One region of the Paenibacillus sp. FSL R7-0216 genome, then DNA from elsewhere that is predicted to be linked to it. Evidence: riboswitches for the same ligand, from Rfam matches in the RefSeq annotation. Region 1 holds a riboswitch; each other region holds the start of a gene.
The links. A riboswitch is a leader RNA that binds a small molecule or an ion and turns the genes downstream of it on or off. The one in region 1 is predicted to bind cyclic di-AMP.

Region 1 (6,166 bases):
CGACCGGGATCGCTTCCAGCTTGATATCCTCGAATGACAATTGCCGCAGCTCCCTTCCAAAACAGTATGCCTTTATTTTATAGGATTCCGCGGATTTCGTCCAAGGCCTGGATGCCTTCCCGGTTCATCCATGCCTCAAGATCGCTGACCAACCGCTCCCCCGCTCGCAGGTTTACGAAATTATGGGTCCCCACCTGAATGACGGTCGCGCCGGCCATGATAAACTCGACAATATCCTCTGCACTGCTGATCCCGCCCATTCCCATCACCGGGATTGTCACGGCATGACTGACTTGATGTACCATTCGCAAAGCGATCGGCTTGATAGCCGGACCGGACAGACCGGCATATAAATTGTCAAAGATGCTCCGCCGCTTGAAGATGTCGATTTTCATCGCCGAGAACGTATTGATCAGCGATACGCCGTCCGCATGTTCTTCCTGGCACATCACGGCCATACCGACGATATCCTCAGCGTTCGGGGACAACTTGACGACCAGCGGCAGCGCCGTTGCCGCCCGGACCTCGCGGACCACCTGACGGGCAATGTCTGTTTTGATCCCGTAGGCCATCCCTCCGGCTTTAACGTTCGGGCAGGAAATGTTCAGCTCAATCATGTCAACGGCGGTTCTGCCTTCCTGCTTCCGCCTAGCCGCATCCTCATTTATCAGCTTGGCGCCTTCCACATACTCTTCAATCGAATTCCCGCCCAAATTTACGATTCGTGCCAAATCAAGCTGCTCCCACCGCGGGCATTCTTCGCGCAGGAAGGCGGCGACTCCCGGATTCTCCAGGCCAACGCTATTCAGCATCCCGGACGCCGTTTCCGCAACGCGAATCCCGTCATTCCCGGCCTTCGGATGTAACGTTAGCCCTTTGCCAGACAATCCGCCCAGCTTGTTAATATCGTAAATTGCCCCATACTCTTTGCCAAAACCAAACGTCCCGGAGGCCATGACGACCGGATTCTTAAAAGAAACCCCCGCGAGGCTGCACGTTAATCGAGTCATGCGAACACGACCTCCTCCGCTAAAAATACCGGCCCGTCTGCACAGGCCTTCTTCCGTCCGTCTTTGCATTGCACGCTGCATACAAGGCAAGCGCCGATGCCACAGGCCATACGATTCTCCAAGGAAACGTAGACCTTGGTTTGGCCGCCGCTTTGTGCTTGTTTGCGCTGGACCGCATGCAGCATCGGATGAGGCCCGCAGGCGATCACCGTATTATAGTTCCGAAAATCTACCCGATCTAATATCGAGCCGCCCACGTCAACCGTGACTCTGCCACGGGATGCAGCTTGAAACTCTTCGACCATATAGGACTCGCGGCTGTAGCCGAGGTATACGTCGGCCTCCGGCGCTTCACGCAGTGCGTAATAAAATGGGGCGATGCCGATTCCGCCGCCTACGAAAGCCGTCTTTCCCTCCAAGGGCGGAAATCCGTTGCCAAACGGACCGTCCAGTGTTAATGAATCCCCAGGCTTCAGTCCGGATAAACGTGCGGTTCCTTCCCCCGCAACCAGAACCAGGAACTCGATTTGGTCCTCTTTGAGATCAAAGATGCTAATCGGACGGGAGAGCAAAGGATATTGATCCCCGGCGCGCAGCATATAAAATTGCCCCATTTTCCCCGTGAACTTCCCTTGCACTGTGAGCTTGAACACCCCATGCGCGACTTCTTGGTTGGCCACTACAGTTGCCACGAATCTATCACATCCCTCTCATTTATGCTTCATCAAAGGATGCAATTTTTCGCCAAGAACGTCTGTGATTTATCTCACAACCGCATATTGGTTTCCATAACTGCTGTTTTTTTATCGTTTTCATTCATTTTCTGCAACAGTTAGGGAATACTACATCTTAGGTACAGTATGGGAATGAAGGAGGACTAACCTTGCTTATCCAGCTTAAGAGAGCACTATTCTTGTGCATGGCCGCTTCTCTATTTATTTACAGCGGCTCCGGGCTTCAGACTGTTCATGCCTCCTCAGTTGTTCATGAAACAAGGAGTCAGTCGGATAAAGGAGATCTGAAAGAGAACAAGGCGGCACCTGTGGACGCCAAACCAGTAGATCTAAGCGAGCTGCGACGCAAATATTCGGAGACCTTCAAATTCCGAGGTCCGGAAGTGAAACAGATCGCCCTGACCTTCGATGACGGTCCTGATCCACGATTTACGCCACAAATTCTCGATGTGCTTCATCGTAAAGGGATCAAGGCAACCTTCTTCGTGGTCGGAGTACGGGCTAAGAAATTTCCCAAGTTGATGCAACGGATCCATCAAGAGGGGCATCTCATCGGCAATCACTCCTTCAGTCATCCGAATTTCCGCAAGCGCTCCGTCAAACAATTTCAAACGGAAATCCTGCGTACGGAGAAAATTATCCAAAATTCCGTAGGCTACCGCCCCAAGCTCATCCGCCCGCCTTATGGGGAGATTAGGGAGGAACAGGTGCAGTGGGCAAAGAAAAACGGCTATACCCTCGTCAATTGGAATGTAGATTCGCAAGATTGGAAAGGCATCGACAAAAACAAGGTTAAATCAAACGTGATTGATACCGCGGGTCCTGGCTCAATTATCCTTCAGCATTCGGGCGGCGGTGTCGGATCCAATCTGAACGGTACGATTCAAGCTCTGCCGGAGATTATCGACACGTTGCAGGCGCAAGGTTATCATTTCGTCGATCTGGCCGAGCTTCTGCAAACAACCAAATATCGCTAACGCAAAAGAGCTCCCTCGTCTGAGGGAGCTCTCTTGCTTGTGATCGTGTCCTATTTCAGTACGTACAGGGTAACGTCTTGATAGCCGAATGCTTTCGCGGCAGTTGTGCTCCCCGGAATAAAGATATCAATGCGGTTCCCTTTAATCGCACCGCCCTGATCGCTGGCTGTAGCCACAAACGCTTGATCCGGCAAGCCATCATGGCTGTGTCCGGTTACCAGGACTTTCGTGCCCATCGGGATGACCTTCGGGTCAACGGCGATAGTGCCGAGCTTCAGCGGGTTGCCAAAGTAGTCTACCGCGCCCCATTTTCCATTTTCGCTTGCCGACGCGGTATATGCCGAGGCTTTCACATTAATAGTTTGCGAGTAAGTAAACGTTTTTCCCCAAGCCTCAACGACGTTGTCGTTAGACATCACCTTCAGCTTGGATGCGACAGCTGTCGTCGAAGTTGCGGCCGGCACAACCTCCTGTTTAGCCGGTGCGGCGGAAGCCAAAGCCAATGCGCGGGTTTCTCCCCCCGGAATGGTGATGTTCAAGCCACCGTATATATTCTGCGGATTAATGGTTGGATTTGCGGCGATCAGCTTGTTCAATTCCACGCCGTATTGTTTGGCAAGAAGATAAAAGGTGTCTCCCTCCACGGCTTTATGTACCGCGTCTGCATGGACGGAAGCCGTCTGCAGGGTAATCGTCAAACTTGCGGCGATCAACGCCGATGCTGCTATTTTAGACCAAATGCGACTTTTCAATGAATTGCCCTCCTTTTTACTGCGCCTGCGGAGTTAGTTGTCGGATTCGGAAAAAAGGAACGTTCCCGGCGCATCCATTGACGCGCTTCACCCCAAGAAACGAATTCGGTTCACCCTGGTTCGTTATCAGCTTTCGTCCCCCGCACCTTGAAGTAAGGTTTCGGCTTATTGAATATATCACAATTTTGTAACCAGAAGCTCAGGTAATTCTCACCAAATGGCTCAAAACCTTGATAGGACGGGTTACATTTTTGTGTCCAATCGTAAACGTAATGTTAAAAAAGATCATATGTTCGGCAGCAAAAAGGCAAAAAAAGGACCGCCCGAATCTATCTTTTCGGACGGTCTATTGCGTCTTATTTTGAACAACCTCTTAGAGAACCTTGCTCAGGAAATCTTTGGTCCGCTGATTCTGCGGCGATCCAAACACCTCTTGCGGCGTTCCCTGCTCGAGGATCACGCCTTGATCCATAAACAGGATACGGTCGCCAACCTCACGGGCAAACCCCATCTCGTGTGTAACGATAACCATCGTCATGCCCCGTTCCGCCAGGTTCTTCATGACATCGAGCACCTCCCCGACCATTTCCGGGTCCAACGCCGATGTCGGCTCGTCAAATAGCATGACATGCGGTTCCATGGCCAGCGCGCGAGCAATCGCAATCCGTTGCTTCTGGCCCCCGGACAACTGGGCCGGATATACGTCCCGCTTATCTTCCAAGCCCACGGTGTGAAGCAGATCCATCGCGATCGCTTCCGCCTTGCTCTTGTCGAGTTTTCTCACGCGAATCGGAGCTAGCGTAATGTTGTTGATCACGGTTTTGTGCGGAAACAGGTTAAAATGCTGGAACACCATCCCCATTTTCTCGCGGGTTTTATTAATGTCGTGTCTCTTGCCGGTGATCGACGCGCCTTCAAACGTAATCTCGCCTTCGGTCGGAACCTCGAGCAGATTCAGACAACGGAGGAAGGTACTTTTTCCCGATCCGCTGGGACCGATCACGACGACGACTTCCCCTTTGGAGATTTCTAGGTCGATTCCGCGCAAAATATGCAGTTGACCGAATTTTTTATGCAAGCCTTTAACGGTGATCACTGGTCTTCAACTTCCTTTCGAACACGCTCAAAATACGGGACAGCGTGAATGTCAGAATAAAGTACATGATGGCGATGATCAGATAAGGCGTCATCCCGTCGTACGTGATCGTGACGACCGATTGCGCTTGATAAATGAGCTCGGCCGTACCGATAATCGAAACGATCGACGATTCTTTAATGATGGTGATAAATTCATTGCCGATCGCGGGAAGCACCGATTTGATCGCTTGCGGAATAATGATATGGCGCATGGCCATCCCTTTCGTCATCCCCAGGGAACGTGCCGCTTCCCCTTGTCCGCGGTCGACGCCTTGGATGCCGGCTCGGAAAATCTCCGCCAGATAGGCGGAACTGTTAATCGACAACGTAATCGCCCCGGATTGTATCGGCGTGAAGTTCACGTCAAACACAAACGCAAATCCGTAGTGAATAATCAAGAGCTGAACCATCATCGGCGTGCCGCGCAGAAATTCGACCCAGGCATGACCGAGAAACCGCACGATTCCCCAAGGCGACATCCGTATCAACGCGATGAGTAAACCAAGAATAAAGCCGCAAAATACGCTTATTGCTGCCAAGAGCAGCGTATACTGGACACCTGCCAAGAAGTAACTGCGGTATTCCATAAACATCGATATTAAGTCCATAACGCCTTTCTTCCTCCTCCTTTACCTCAAACCCTTACGCAAAAAAACAGAAAATAGCGAAATGGCTTCGCTATTTTCTGCAGATGGATACCGTGATTATTTCTCGGCCAGCGCGCTCGCTTCGGCAACGAATTGATCGATGCTGCCAGCGCTAATCAAGCGATCGAGCGTTGTATTCACTTGATCCAACAGCTCCTGGTTGCCTTTCTTGATGCCGATCACGTAACCATCATCTTCAGTCACCGGTTTGGCATCCGTGATCACCAGGCCTTTCACGTTCTTCACGAACGATTCAGCAACCGGTCCTTCCAGAATGGCTGCATCAACACGGTTTGTGTTTAGCTGCATAATGATATCGTTGATTTTACCCAGCGAAGTCAATTGAGCGTTCGGGATTTCTTTAGCCATATCTTCTTGAATGGAACCTTGCTGAACGCCGATTTTAGCGCCTTCCAGCGATTCCATCGTGTTGAATTTATCTTTGTCCGCTTCACGGGTCACAACAGCCTGCTCGGCTTTGTAGTAAATTTTCGACATATCGATTTGTTCGGCACGTTCTGGAGTCGGGCTCAACCCCGAGATGACGAGATCAACGCGTCCACTCGACAGCTCATTCAGCAGGGTGTCGAATTTCAAGTCTTTGATCTCAAGCTCAGCGCCCATATCCTTAGCGATTTCTTTGGCGATCTCGACGTCAAAACCAACGATTTCGTCTTCGCCTTTGTCATTCTTAATGTGGAACTCGTACGGCGGGAAGTCAGCGCTCATGCCGACGACCAGCTTCTTAGCCGGTTCGGTTTGTTCTCCGCCCGCTTGGGTTTCGTTTTGGTTCGCGGCTTGACCGGCGTTGTTCGCCGTGTTCCCGCTGTTATTTTTTTCCTGACCGCAAGCGGCCAGCACCAAAGTTACCATCATGACTGCTATGAATAACATGCCCCATTTTTTCAT
Region 2 (6,166 bases), 2.3 Mb from region 1:
GATATAGTAATCAACCTACTTGATTTTACAGAAAATAAATAAATAGGAGGGGTTATATTGAGCGCCTGGATCCATCGATTAAGAAACATCAAGATCGTGCATAGCGTCGTGATGTTGTGGGTGTTGTCTCTGCTAGCCACTACGGCAATTGGGGTTGTAGGGATCAACTCGATTTTTCAAATGAATTCCACGACGGAGGAGATTACCTCTGAGATTATTCCCAAGCTGAAGGATTGGGAGGACGTGAACGGTCACATGGGCAACTTGCGCAATACGGTGACGAAAATCATCGACCGCGATTACGATGAGGCCATGATCCAAACATATGAGGATTTGAACGGTCAAATCTCGGCCATCCTGGATCGGAATGTGGCGGCTTCCCAAGATAACCCGGAAGAAGGAGAGTTGGCGAAGAAAGCTGCTCAAAGTTATGAAAAATACGTATCGTATCTTCCTACCTTGATCGAACAACGAAAGCAAGGTCTTGTCGCCGATCGGAACTTGACGAACGTGGAAATGGCCGAGGCAGGCAATCAATTGACCCAGGATATTCTAAATATCGTCGATTACCAGAAACGCGTGGCTGAAGAGAAAAGCGAGGCTTCGAAACAGCTCTATGAAGCGAGTATCCGGTTTTTTGTCGTGATTTTCGGCGTGGCACTTCTACTCGTTAGCGCCATCTCCATTCTCGTCGTCCTGATGATCCGCTCCTCCATGAAGGACTTCATCTCCAGGGTCGAACGGGTTGCGGAAGGCGATGTAACCATACAATTTAACGGCAAACTCAGCAATGAATTCGGGATGATGAACCGGGCTTTAAACAAGACGATTAGCTCGATTCGCACGATTTTGCAAATCATTGGGCAAGATTCACAGAAGTTAACCCAGCAAACCATTGCGCTGACCGCCTCCTCCGAGGCGATGAAAACGAGCGTTGGCGAAGTCTCAACGGCCATCCAGGAGGTTTCTCTCGGCTCCGTCAATCAAGCGGAGGAATTGGCTTCGATGACAGAGTCCTTCCAGGCATTCGGAGACCGATTGGACGAAATCACCCGCTCCTTGGAGACGGTAGATGGGGCAGCAAAGCAAGTGAACGATAAAGCACAGAACAGCAGTGGCAAACTGGCCGAGTTGGTCACCTCCGTGAGGGGGATTGCCGATTCGTTCGAGGAGACGCAAAGCAAGGTTCATAACTTGACGGGGAGCCTGACTCGCGTGACGGAAATTACTCGATTGATTAGCGACATCTCCACGCAAACCAATCTGTTATCGCTGAATGCGTCTATCGAAGCTGCGCGCGCAGGTGAGGCGGGCCGGGGGTTTGCCGTGGTAGCTGGAGAAATTCGCAAATTAGCGGAACAAACGCAGCATTCTTCACAAGGAATCGACGAGCTGCTGCAGGAGATCGGATTGGAAATGGACGGAGTATCGGCAACTTCGGCCAGAACGGGCGAAGTACTGGCTCGGCAGTCAGAGGTCGTCATGACGACGATGGAGGTTATTCAGGAGATTATCCGTTCCATTCGGGAAATGATGCCGCAGATCGAAGATATCACCGGTTCTGTGGTCACCGTCAACGAGGATAAGAACCGGGTTCTTCTGACCGTGAGCTCGGCTTCTGCCGTAGCAGAACAAAACTCAGCCTCTTCAGAGGAAATCTCCGCCTCGGCCATCGAGTTGAACGGCACCACCCAGGATATTGCCCAGGCGATTAAAGAGCTTGAATCGCTTTCGATTGAAATGATTCAAGAAGTGGAGAAATTTAAATTGGTGTAAAGAAGAGACAAGTCCTACTGGGCGATCATCGATTCCTGCTCCGAATCGAGCTATAATAAGCATGAATTCACAGTTTATGCAGACAGCTTGGAGAGAGGAGCGGCGAAGAACGATGTATGGAAACGAAGGATCATCGGATAAGAAATCGTTAAAGGCGGCTTTCGACCGGACGGTCTATCAAGTGGTGGGCCACGGTAAACGAAGTGTGGGGGTGCTGCAGCAGGCTTTTTCCGGGATCGATGGTGAGCTGGACAGCGACATGTACGGTATGGGACCGTCCCTGGAAGCATTCGAAGCAAAAATGGCCGGGGTGCTGGGCAAAGCCTCGGCGGTGTTCTTTCCCAGCGGTACGATGGCCCAGCAAATCGCCTTGCGAATCTGGTGCGATCGCAAGGGGACGAAACGCGTAGCCTATCACCCCTTATGCCATTTGGAGATTCATGAGGAAGACGGCTTGAAGGAACTGCACGGAATCGAACCGATTCTTCTGGCGGACAAGGACCGGCTTATTGGATTGGAGGACGTACAGCAACTTGGCGAGGACGTTTCGTGCCTGTTGTTGGAACTGCCCCAGCGCGAGATCGGCGGCCAGTTGCCGCCGTTCGAGGAGCTCGTGGCGATTTCCGAGTTCTGCCGGGAGAAAGACATCAAGCTCCATCTGGACGGAGCCCGGTTGTTCGAAGTTCTTCCCTACTATCAAAAGACCGCGGCGGAAGTGTGCGTCCTGTTCGACAGCGTCTATATCTCCTTCTACAAGGGCATCGGCGGGATCGCCGGAGCGATATTGGCCGGAGAGCCGGAGTTTACAAAGGAATCCAAGGTGTGGAAGAGACGTCACGGCGGTGACCTGATCAGCTTGTATCCGTATTATCTCAGCGCAGATTACTACTATGAGCAGCGCGTTGGGAAAATGGATTTATATTATCGGCAGGCGCAAGAGCTGGCAGGGTGGTATAACCGATGCCATCAGATGAAGACGGTCCCGGCCGTCCCGGTTTCGAACATGTTCCACGTCCATGCGGATGTCCCCAAGGACCGGCTGGAGCATACTCTTGTTGAAGTGTACCGGGAAACCGGCGTTGGGTTAACCGCCGGCCTCAAGGAGAAGGCGGATGGAGGCTGTTCCTTCGAGGTGAGTCTTGGAGACCGTTATGGCGAGGTGCCGAAAGACCGGCTACAGTTGACGTTTGAACTGCTCGATCAGAAGCTGAGAGGAGAATCGCTTTGAACCGAAAAGTTATTTTTCTAACGACCGACAGCTTCGGGGACGGTGATCGGGAGCTGGGGGTGCAGCTGTTGGAAACGTTCCTAACGTTGTTGAAGCAGCGGGAACAGGAGCAGCTTCCGGCGGCGGTATTTTGCGTAAATCGGGGTGTTCTTGCCCTAACGGAGCAGTCGTTTGCTTCGTTGCACCTGAAGGAGCTGGCGAATCGCGGTGTGCCGGTATTGGCTTGCGGGACCTGCGTTAACTATTACGGCATCCAGGATCAACTCGCAGCTGGCGAGGTGTCCAGTATGGGGCGTTTTATGGAACTGGCTGCGCAATATGAGGTCTTGACGCTGGCTTGATCTCGGCTGAAATCATCAAAGAAACACCGTAAGAAATACGGCATTTGCCGTTTTCTTACGGTGTTTTTTGTTGATCCGGGCTTTGAATTTCCTGTAAGTATTCGTCAAGCCGGTTAAACCGCTCTTCCCACAAGTTTCGGAACGAGGCGATCCACTCGTCCAACTCCTGCAGGGGTTCCGGCCGAAGCCGGTAAATCCGGCGATTCGCAACAGGTTGAACCTCGACGATGCGGGCTTCATTCAGCACCTTGAGATGCTTCGATACCTGCGGCTGCCGGACTTGGAGCCGATCCGCGATTTCTCCTACGGTTAGGGGGCCGTATCGCAGCAGTTCAACCATTTCCAGTCGATGGGGTTCGGCAAGCGCGCTCAAAGTTGCAGTGTTCATCGGTCTCACTTCCTTGTTTCGAGTATAACTTATTTAGCCGCAAATATTCCAGTAGGGGAATATGAATAATTCACGTCACTATCGGCCATCGTCTTATTTCCTCGTAATTTCAAGTCCGTACGAAATAATTAGCGTAGAAGAGCGATGTATACGCTTACCTCGACAATGCGGATCGCATTTCGTTGCCAATCCGCCTTAAACTCATCTTTACACTTTTTAGGGCGGGGAGTATGATTCATCAGTGGTAATTTTTATATGGCAAATACCTGATCGCTGAATTCTTTATTCAGTAAGAAACGGGGGAACCAACCGAAACGGGGCTTTGAGGCTTCGTTTCTGGGGTGAATCGCTTGTTTTGGCCATCCTGGCTATGAGCGTAGGGCTGCTTTCGTGCCCGAATCCGTCAGCTAACTCCGTAAGCGTCCGAAAGAGGGAATTGTCGCGGATATTCGCTTGAGTTTCAAAAAAGCGGCCGCGGGAAGGTCCAACTTTCCTGCGGCCTTTTTGTGTTGTTCTCTGCGGGAATGGGGAGCCTATAGAACCACGAATGGATAGAGACATAGGGCTATTTAGGGGAAGAAGAGAGGAAATCACCATGGTGAACAAAATTAAGCGAGTACTGATCGGCAGACCGATGAAAAGTGCCGAAATTGAAGGGGAGAAACTGAGCAAGCTCAAGGCGTTGGCGGTACTGTCCTCGGACGCGTTATCGTCTGTGGCTTACGGGACGGAACAGATTCTGATCGTCTTGATGGCGGCGGGATTTTCGGCCGTTTGGTATTCCATCCCGATCTCGTTTGCGGTTCTTGGGCTTTTACTTATTCTGATTTTGTCGTATCGGCAAACGATTTTCTCATACCCCGCCGGGGGCGGGGCTTATATCGTGGCGATGGATAACCTTGGGCGATCGACAGGTTTGCTGGCCGGCGGCTCGCTCCTGGTCGATTATGTTCTGACGGTGGCGGTCAGCTCGTCGGCGGGAACGGATGCCATTACATCCGCCTTCCCGGCGCTGCATGATCAACGGGTGTTGATTGCGCTGCTAATGATCACCTTATTAACGCTAATGAATCTTCGAGGGGTAACGGAGTCGGCATCCGTATTGGCTGTTCCGGTATATCTGTTTGTCGCGTCCATCTTTGTTCTGATCCTGTCGGGGTTGTTTAAATATTTGACTGGTGGAATTCACGCGAGCGTGCCCGAGATGGGGACGGCGGTTTCCGATATTAGTCTGTTCCTGCTGCTCAAGGCGTTCAGTTCCGGCTGTTCGGCCTTAACCGGGGTTGAGGCGGTTTCCAACGCCATCCCGAACTTCAAGCAGCCGGCCGAACGTAATGCTGCAGCTACGCTGGTGATGATGGGTGTCATTCTCTGCACCATGTTTATCGGAATCAGTGCGCTGGCCTATTGGTACGGTATCGCTCCTGATCCGAAAGCAACCGTTGTCTCGCAGATAGCCGAGTCGACCTTCGGCCGGGGTGCTTTATACTACGTCATCCAGGCGATTACGGCGCTGATCCTGTTCCTGGCCGCCAATACGGCCTACTCAGCCTTTCCATTGCTGGCGTTTATGCTGGCCAAAGACAAGTACATGCCGCATGCGTTTATGGTGCGCGGGGACCGGCTCGGTTTTTCGAACGGGATTATTTTCCTTGGCGTGGCTTCGGCGTTGCTGGTTCTCGGGTTCCATGGCAACACGGAGAGCTTGATTCCGTTATACGCAGTTGGCGTATTTATTCCGTTCACCTTGTCACAGCTCGGGATGATGATTCGATGGCTGAAGCTGAAGCCGCAAGGATGGGTGTTCCGGTTTGTCATCAACACGATTGGGATGCTGACAACACTGGGGATTACGCTGATCTTCATCATCACTAAATTTTCGCATATATGGGTCGTATTTATCTTCTTACCGCTGGTGATGTTTATCTTTTACCAAATTCATCGTCATTATTTAAATATTGCCGACCAGCTTCGAATCCAGATGGATACGGAAAAACCCTGCATCAAAGGCAGCACCATCGTCGTGCCGGTTGCGGGCGTCACTCGCGTCGTGATGAACTCGTTGAGCTACGCCAAATCGCTGACGAACAACGTTGTTGCCGTGTATGTCGGGTTTGATGACGAAGAAATAGACCGCATGGAGAAGAAGTGGGAGGAGTGGAACCCTGGGGTTCGGTTAATCACGCTCCGTTCCAGCTTCCGCAGCATCATCCGGCCCATCATGAAGTTCATCGATACGGTGGAATGGAAAACTGCAGAAACCGACCATATTACCGTCCTGATTCCGCAGTTTATTACCCGGCACTGGTGGCAGAATATTTTGCATAACCAATCGAGCCTTTTGCTTCGGGCCTATTTATTCAATAAAAAGGACATTGTCATTGCAACCGTTCCTTACCATCTGCAAAAATAATTCGTTTCGGCGGCTTGACG
Region 3 (6,166 bases), 1.3 Mb from region 1:
TCGTGCGAGATAACATCGTTTTCTTGTTACGCATGTCCGTTCCACTCCTTCTTTCTTTCAACCTATGGCAGTAAAGTCAGATGCTCGGCGATCGGCCCCAATACGAGAGCCGGGAAGTAAGTCAACGCGCCGACGAGGATCACAATGATGAGAAAGACGCCGCCGAACAGAGCCGTATCCGTACGGAACGTGCCGCTCGTGACGGGTACCGATTTCTTGGCGGCCAAGGAGCCCGCCACCGCCAGCAAGACGACGATCGAGAAATAGCGGCCCAAGAACATCACGACGCCCGTGGCGATGTTCCAGAACGGCGTATTATCGCCAAGCCCTTCGAAACCCGAGCCGTTGTTGTTCGCGGACGAAGTAAATTCATACATCGCTTGCGTTAAGCCGTGGAAACCGGAATTGGATATCGTATCCGGGTAAGCCAACAAAGCCAGAGCGGTGGGTGCCAGTATCAGGAACGGGGTAACCAGCAAATTAACGGCGATCAGCTTCATCTCTTTGCCTTCGAGCTTCTTGCCGAGAAATTCCGGCGTGCGCCCAACCATCAGACCGGACAAGAACACCGCAATCATCGCATACATCAACACGTTCATGATTCCGACGCCCGCTCCGCCGAAGACCGTATTCAGCATCATGTTCGCCAGCGGAACCAGCCCGCCGATCGGCGTCAGCGTATCGTGCATCGTATTGACCGCTCCCGTCTCCGTCGCGGTTGTGACCGTCGCGAACAAGGCCGACTGGGCTAGGCCAAAACGAACCTCCTTGCCCTCCATGCTGCCTTGGCCATGCGCGATGCCAAGGGCGTTGAATGCCGGATTGCCGGCGCTTTCGGCCGAAAGCAATACGCCAAGCATGACGATGAACATCATCAGCATCGATACGAACAACACCCGGCCTTGTTTGGCATTCCCGACCATTTTCCCATAAGCGAAAGGAAGGGAAGTCCCGATCAGCATCATCAATAGGATTTGCAGCATATTGCTGAATCCCCCCGGATTTTCAAACGGATGGGCCGAGTTCACGCCCACGAATCCGCCGCCGTTGTTGCCGAACTGCTTAATCGACAAGAACGAGGCAATCGGCCCCCGGGCGATAGGTTGCTCTGTCCCCTGAAGGGTGTGGGCGATCGCCGTTGATGCCATAGTTTGCGGTACGCCCAACGCTACGAATATTAAAGCCGAAATGAACGATACCGGCAGCAGAACCCGGGTGATCGCACGAACCAGATCCACGAAGAAACTGCCGATCGGTTTGCCGGCCAAGCCGCGAATAAATGCCATCGCCGCGGCGACGCCGGTCGCCGTCGAAGTGAACATCATGAATACGATCCCGATCATCTGCGAAAGGTAAGACAGTCCGCTTTCCCCGCTGTAATGCTGCAGATCCGTATTGGTCATGAAGGCAATCACCGTATTGAAGGCGAGCGTCGGCTCCATGTTTGAAACCCCGCTCGGATTCAGCGGCAGGAACCCTTGCAGCCGAAAAATCAGATAGACGATCAGCATCATCGCCAAATTGCTCAGCACCGCGGATAAAGCATACTTCTTCCAGGTCTGATTCTCCTGACGGATGCCGCTGGCACGGAATATTACTCCTTCAACAGGTCCGAACCACCGGTCCAGACCGTTCTTTTCATAGTCAAACGCTTTGGCCAAGTATAGACCGGCCGGTCTGGCGACGATTACCGCGAGGCCCAAAGTAACGAGTATGGCAATCCAACTGTAGATAGTCACGTCTTATCCCTCCGAAAGGCAAATGTTAAAACTTCTCCGGGTTCAGCAGCGCATACCCCAAATAAACAAAAACCGCCACGATTAAGATGCCAAGTCCCCACATCATCGCTGATCTCCACCCTCCGAAATCGCTTTGGAAGCCCAAGTTGCCAGACCTGCCATCATGCAAACCATAACGATAATTAAGCCGATCATGAAAATGTCCATCATCGTCGATCGGATCCTCCTTTACTCATTGTGCAGAATAAACGATACGTCTTTTCCCTTCGTATAAATCACATAGTTAGCGCCAAGCTTTTTATAAACCGCGCCAGGATGCATCTTTTGCGTAATGACATAAATCGGCTTCGACGTCCATGGACGGCAGAATTGCAAATATCGGCAGGTTAGTGTCAGAGATTCTTCGAAGATATACACCGTCCCGATGGGGATATCAGGTACGACCTTGTTTTTGCGTTTAGTAGTATCCACTAGAATGACGTGCTCTATCCCACGGTCTATCGCCTCCTGGCGGCTTCTATCATTGTTGACCATCAGTGCAAACGGGATTTCGCGGTACTTCATCGTTCTGATGAAATCTACCGCCAATGGATTCGTAAGCGTCACCAGCGCGTATTCAAAAGTGCCCACTTCTTGTATTCCTCCTGATTCAGAAATTAGGCATCAAAAAAGAAGCCTGGGAAGAGGGAATCTTCGCGGGCTTCCAGCATGAATGTATTCTATGCTTTAGGAATCGCGCTATAAGGTTTCCTCTCTCGTCTGCACTTACGAGGTTAGCTGACGGGCTCGGGCGCGAGAGACGCCCTACCTCGCGATACGCAACTATCGCCAGGATTCGCCCCATAGGCGGTAAGCGCGACCTGCGCTCCGCCCGAATGGGTCCCCCGTTCCTTCGCATCGGAAGGATTCAGTGTGATGCAAATAGATTGTTAATTTTCTTCTTAATTGTTAATGTAACACTTTCTTCCCTTTCATGAATAGGCATAAGAAAACCACAGAGGATATCCCTGTGGCTCGCCATGACAAGTCCATCATCCTCTCTCCCTTCGCTGACGAGGTTAGCTGTCGGATTCGGGCGGTGAGAGTCGCCCTACTCCTGCGGCAAGCGCCTGCCGCAGGAGATTCACCCCGGACCGTTCCGCCGACTCTCACATCGGCAGCGATCATTGGTTCCCCCGTTTTCCTGATCGGAAATTAAGCGATACTGATTGTTTTATTGGAATCATTTCATGAGTCGAATATTACGCTTGCGCTTGTTCTTTGTAAAGCTGGACCAAACGCAAATTTGAGATGAAAAACCTTATAATTTCGTCGTTTTTAGCGTTTTCAAAGGATAAAAAACGCCTTTCTCTACGATTACCTCTATCGCAGACCCTTACTTGAAATCCGGCTAGGACTTGTCCTCCGCCCCAGTCTCTGCTACGATTTTGCGCAGATAAACTAAGCTTGAACAACGAGGAGGAGATTACATGAAACAAACGAACACACCCGGACTGATGCCGCTGCCGCTAAACCTGAACTTGCCGAATGGGAACCAGATGCCGGTCCATGCGGCGCTGTTATGGGGTACCGATCATCTCGTCCTCGTTGACACCGGGGTTCCCGGACAATTGGACGTGATCCGCGAAGGGTTGCTACCATGGCGGCGTATGTACCGGGTCGATCAAGGAACGGCTGAAGGAAATCGCTGCGGGGAATTAAGCATAGCGGTCCTGGCCAGCCGGTTAAATATCGCCTATCGGCGTAAATCCGCCCAGCCAATTTAATTCGCTGTCTTCCATGAATCGCGAGGGCCAGCTTCGTCCATCCTCGCCCCAATCGGCAAACGCGCGGACCGACTGGTAAAACGCTTCGATATGCTCGGCCGTTGGTTCTTCCAGCATTCGTTCGATCAAATGCAGGAAGCCTTCGGGCCGATCCGGAGCTTGTTCCAGAACATTAAGAAACCACTTATGGTACGGATACAGCATTTCATTATGCGCTAAGATCAGTCTTCCGCCGAACAAAACCAAGTTATTGACGGCATGTCGCAATAGATAGAGGTTGTCATGCTTGAAGGCTTCGGCGGAATACCATTTCCACGCTTCGAACTGGGCCAAGAAACGGGAGATATTCTCCTGCTTACGTTCTACCGGATAGCGAACGATATCTGCCAGCAGTTCCTCCATTCCCGCGATGTTTGAAAAAGCGAGGATCGCCCCTTCAAATGCAAAACGGGCCGGCTCGCTCCCTTTCTCGGCCACCTGCTTCATGAATCCGCAAGAGATATATTTTCCGTCCACGTAACCGGACTCATAGTCCGTCGATTCATTTTCCCAATACGTCGTCTCTCCGGTGCTTACCCGCCGGGCATAATCCTCCTCGGATACCACAATCATCACGTCTACATCCGAGGACGGTTTCGCGAATCCGTGGGCAATCGAACCGGAAACCAGTAAGGCCAGAATATCCTCCCGGGTGGCGAGCTTGGCCTTTAGTTTCTCGATCGACTTGGCATGATGTGCGTACATTCCTTATTCCCTTCCTTCTCTTGAAACCGACTTATTGCCGGTCCCTCTCATTTAAGCTAATACTCGGTCGCCCCGCGTATTTGGGCGTGAAATAACGAGAAATTCCACCGCTTCGTCCGATCGGTTCATGGCCTGATGCGGGGTGTTCGGCGGAATTTCGATTCCCTCATGGGAATGAAGCTCATGCTCGGTCCCAGCAATTTCGATATGCAGGCAGCCGGACAAGACAAAGAAAAATTGCTCCGCCGTTTGATGGAAATGCCGGACTTCCTGGCTATCCGGGGGCATTTTCTCATGAATAATGCTGCAGTCCTCCCGATCCACCAGCCGCCAGCCATCGCAATTCCCACCCCAAATATAGTGTTCCGCATTCTCTTTGCTGATCATTTCGTTCCGTTCCTTTCTTCCATAAAATGATGTAGTCTCGCGTCCTCCCAATCATACATAGCCAGCAGCGCTTCATATGGGTCACCCTCCAGCCGAAAAAACCTGCCGAAGGCCGGCTCCGTCTTTAGCCCCGCTGCCTTTAGCTTACGGATGGCATCCCATGCCTCCGGCCCTCCCATCTCTAGCAATCGGTGTTCAACAATCATATGTTGATATGCGTTTTGCTCGGTTACCGGCTTCGGCTGACCAAACACCTCAAACGCGAAACCGCGATGCGTAAAGTTCGCAACCGTTCGCAGGAGGCCGCCGACGGTTTTGCTGGAGCAGGCGTAGTTCGAGCATACCCCAAAATGAAGCTCCAGTTCCTGCTCAAACCGTTTGGCGTCGTAAACCTCACAGATGATGTCCAAGTCGCTTTCGGGCAAATCGATATCCAGCGGAATGGTTCCGGCCAAGACGGGATGATAGCAAGCCAGCTTGCCCACGATCTGAAGTTCTTCCATCGCCTCGTAAGCCTGTCGCTGACGCTCATTTCCCTGACACAAATAGGTAAGGTCGAAGAAATCGAGGATCATGTCTAGCCTCCAATCTAGGCAGTTCCGGGCTTCGCCCGAATCAATTGGACCATATCCATCCAATAGCTCTCCGCCGCGATGACGTTTAGCCCGGCCTGTTCGGCCAATTGCCGGATATCCCGCGTATGATGACAGCCATAAGCCCGGTATAACAGAGGATCCAGCGTCTTCTGCAGCGCGGCGACCAGCAGGCGGGAACTAATGCCATGTTCCAACAGCAAAATTTCACCTTCCGGCTTGCACCAACGACGAAGCTTCCCCATCAGCTCCAGCGGTCGTTCATAGCTGCAGAACGAAAGCGTGGAAACCACCGTATCAAACGAATGATCGGCAAAGTCCGCATTTTCCATATCCGTACACACGAATTCTGCGTTCACATGCAAATGCTTGGCCCTGCGCTGGGCTTTCTCCAGCATGGCCGGGCTGAAATCGACAGCCGTGACCTGCACGCCCAACGGATAGTAGGGGAAGTTCGCGCCCGCCCCAACCGCCAGTTCCAGAACATGCCCCCGAGCATGGCTCAGTAGCTGCTGACGCCAGCGGCTTTGGGCCGGATTTTCCGTACGGCGATCGTATTGATTGGCCTGCTTATCAAAAATACGAACCAACTTCTGCTTGTCCACCCAATCCCCCCCTTAACTTTGCTTTTGGAGCCGTTGCTTGATGCGAATCGCCTTGTTCAAATGCAGAAAGTTATGCCGAGTTGCGGGCATCAGAATTAATCCGGCCAACGTTTTCTTGCTCCAATACTCTAATAGCCATTCGGCTTCCGGCTTCACCGCGCTTTGGGCACGGAGCTTTTCGATGCCCGCCGTTGGCACCTTGCGCTTCATCTCCGCGGGCTCCATCCTGCGGACGATCTCCCGGGTGCGCCTGCCTACCTCGATCCGATAGTCCAGCAAGGCATCCATGTCGATCCCGGCACTCAGCTCAGCCGCTTCCTCCTCTGTCATGC

Region 2: it holds a riboswitch for cyclic di-AMP, as region 1 does, so the genes downstream of both, MKZ15_RS01965 (APC family permease) here and MKZ15_RS12245 (3D domain-containing protein) in region 1, are expected to answer to the same signal.
Region 3: it holds a riboswitch for cyclic di-AMP, as region 1 does, so the genes downstream of both, MKZ15_RS18425 (hypothetical protein) here and MKZ15_RS12245 (3D domain-containing protein) in region 1, are expected to answer to the same signal.

The regions. Positions count from the first base shown of each region.
Region 1 covers NZ_CP150222.1:2,711,251-2,717,416, forward strand. The annotation lists gene MKZ15_RS12225 (hypothetical protein) at 1-40, opposite strand, end outside; gene MKZ15_RS12230 (dihydroorotate dehydrogenase) at 78-1,010, opposite strand; gene MKZ15_RS12235 (dihydroorotate dehydrogenase electron transfer subunit) at 1,007-1,702, opposite strand; gene MKZ15_RS12240 (polysaccharide deacetylase family protein) at 1,894-2,721, shown strand; gene MKZ15_RS12245 (3D domain-containing protein) at 2,772-3,473, opposite strand; cyclic di-AMP (ydaO/yuaA leader) riboswitch at 3,481-3,649, opposite strand; gene MKZ15_RS12250 (amino acid ABC transporter ATP-binding protein) at 3,847-4,569, opposite strand; gene MKZ15_RS12255 (amino acid ABC transporter permease) at 4,556-5,218, opposite strand; gene MKZ15_RS12260 (transporter substrate-binding domain-containing protein) at 5,315-6,166, opposite strand.
Region 2 covers NZ_CP150222.1:442,043-448,208, forward strand. The annotation lists gene MKZ15_RS01945 (methyl-accepting chemotaxis protein) at 58-1,776, shown strand; gene MKZ15_RS01950 (beta-eliminating lyase-related protein) at 1,889-3,004, shown strand; gene MKZ15_RS01955 (DsrE family protein) at 3,001-3,345, shown strand; gene MKZ15_RS01960 (metalloregulator ArsR/SmtB family transcription factor) at 3,401-3,733, opposite strand; cyclic di-AMP (ydaO/yuaA leader) riboswitch at 3,995-4,170, shown strand; gene MKZ15_RS01965 (APC family permease) at 4,329-6,146, shown strand.
Region 3 covers NZ_CP150222.1:4,029,454-4,035,619, forward strand. The annotation lists gene kdpB (potassium-transporting ATPase subunit KdpB) at 1-34, opposite strand, end outside; gene kdpA (potassium-transporting ATPase subunit KdpA) at 63-1,733, opposite strand; gene MKZ15_RS18420 (hypothetical protein) at 1,842-1,949, opposite strand; gene MKZ15_RS18425 (hypothetical protein) at 1,968-2,369, opposite strand; cyclic di-AMP (ydaO/yuaA leader) riboswitch at 2,487-2,662, opposite strand; cyclic di-AMP (ydaO/yuaA leader) riboswitch at 2,771-2,950, opposite strand; gene MKZ15_RS18430 (hypothetical protein) at 3,209-3,505, shown strand; gene MKZ15_RS18435 (nucleotidyltransferase domain-containing protein) at 3,464-4,249, opposite strand; gene MKZ15_RS18440 (cupin domain-containing protein) at 4,301-4,636, opposite strand; gene MKZ15_RS18445 (DUF4269 domain-containing protein) at 4,633-5,211, opposite strand; gene MKZ15_RS18450 (class I SAM-dependent methyltransferase) at 5,226-5,834, opposite strand; gene MKZ15_RS18455 (DinB family protein) at 5,847-6,166, opposite strand, start outside.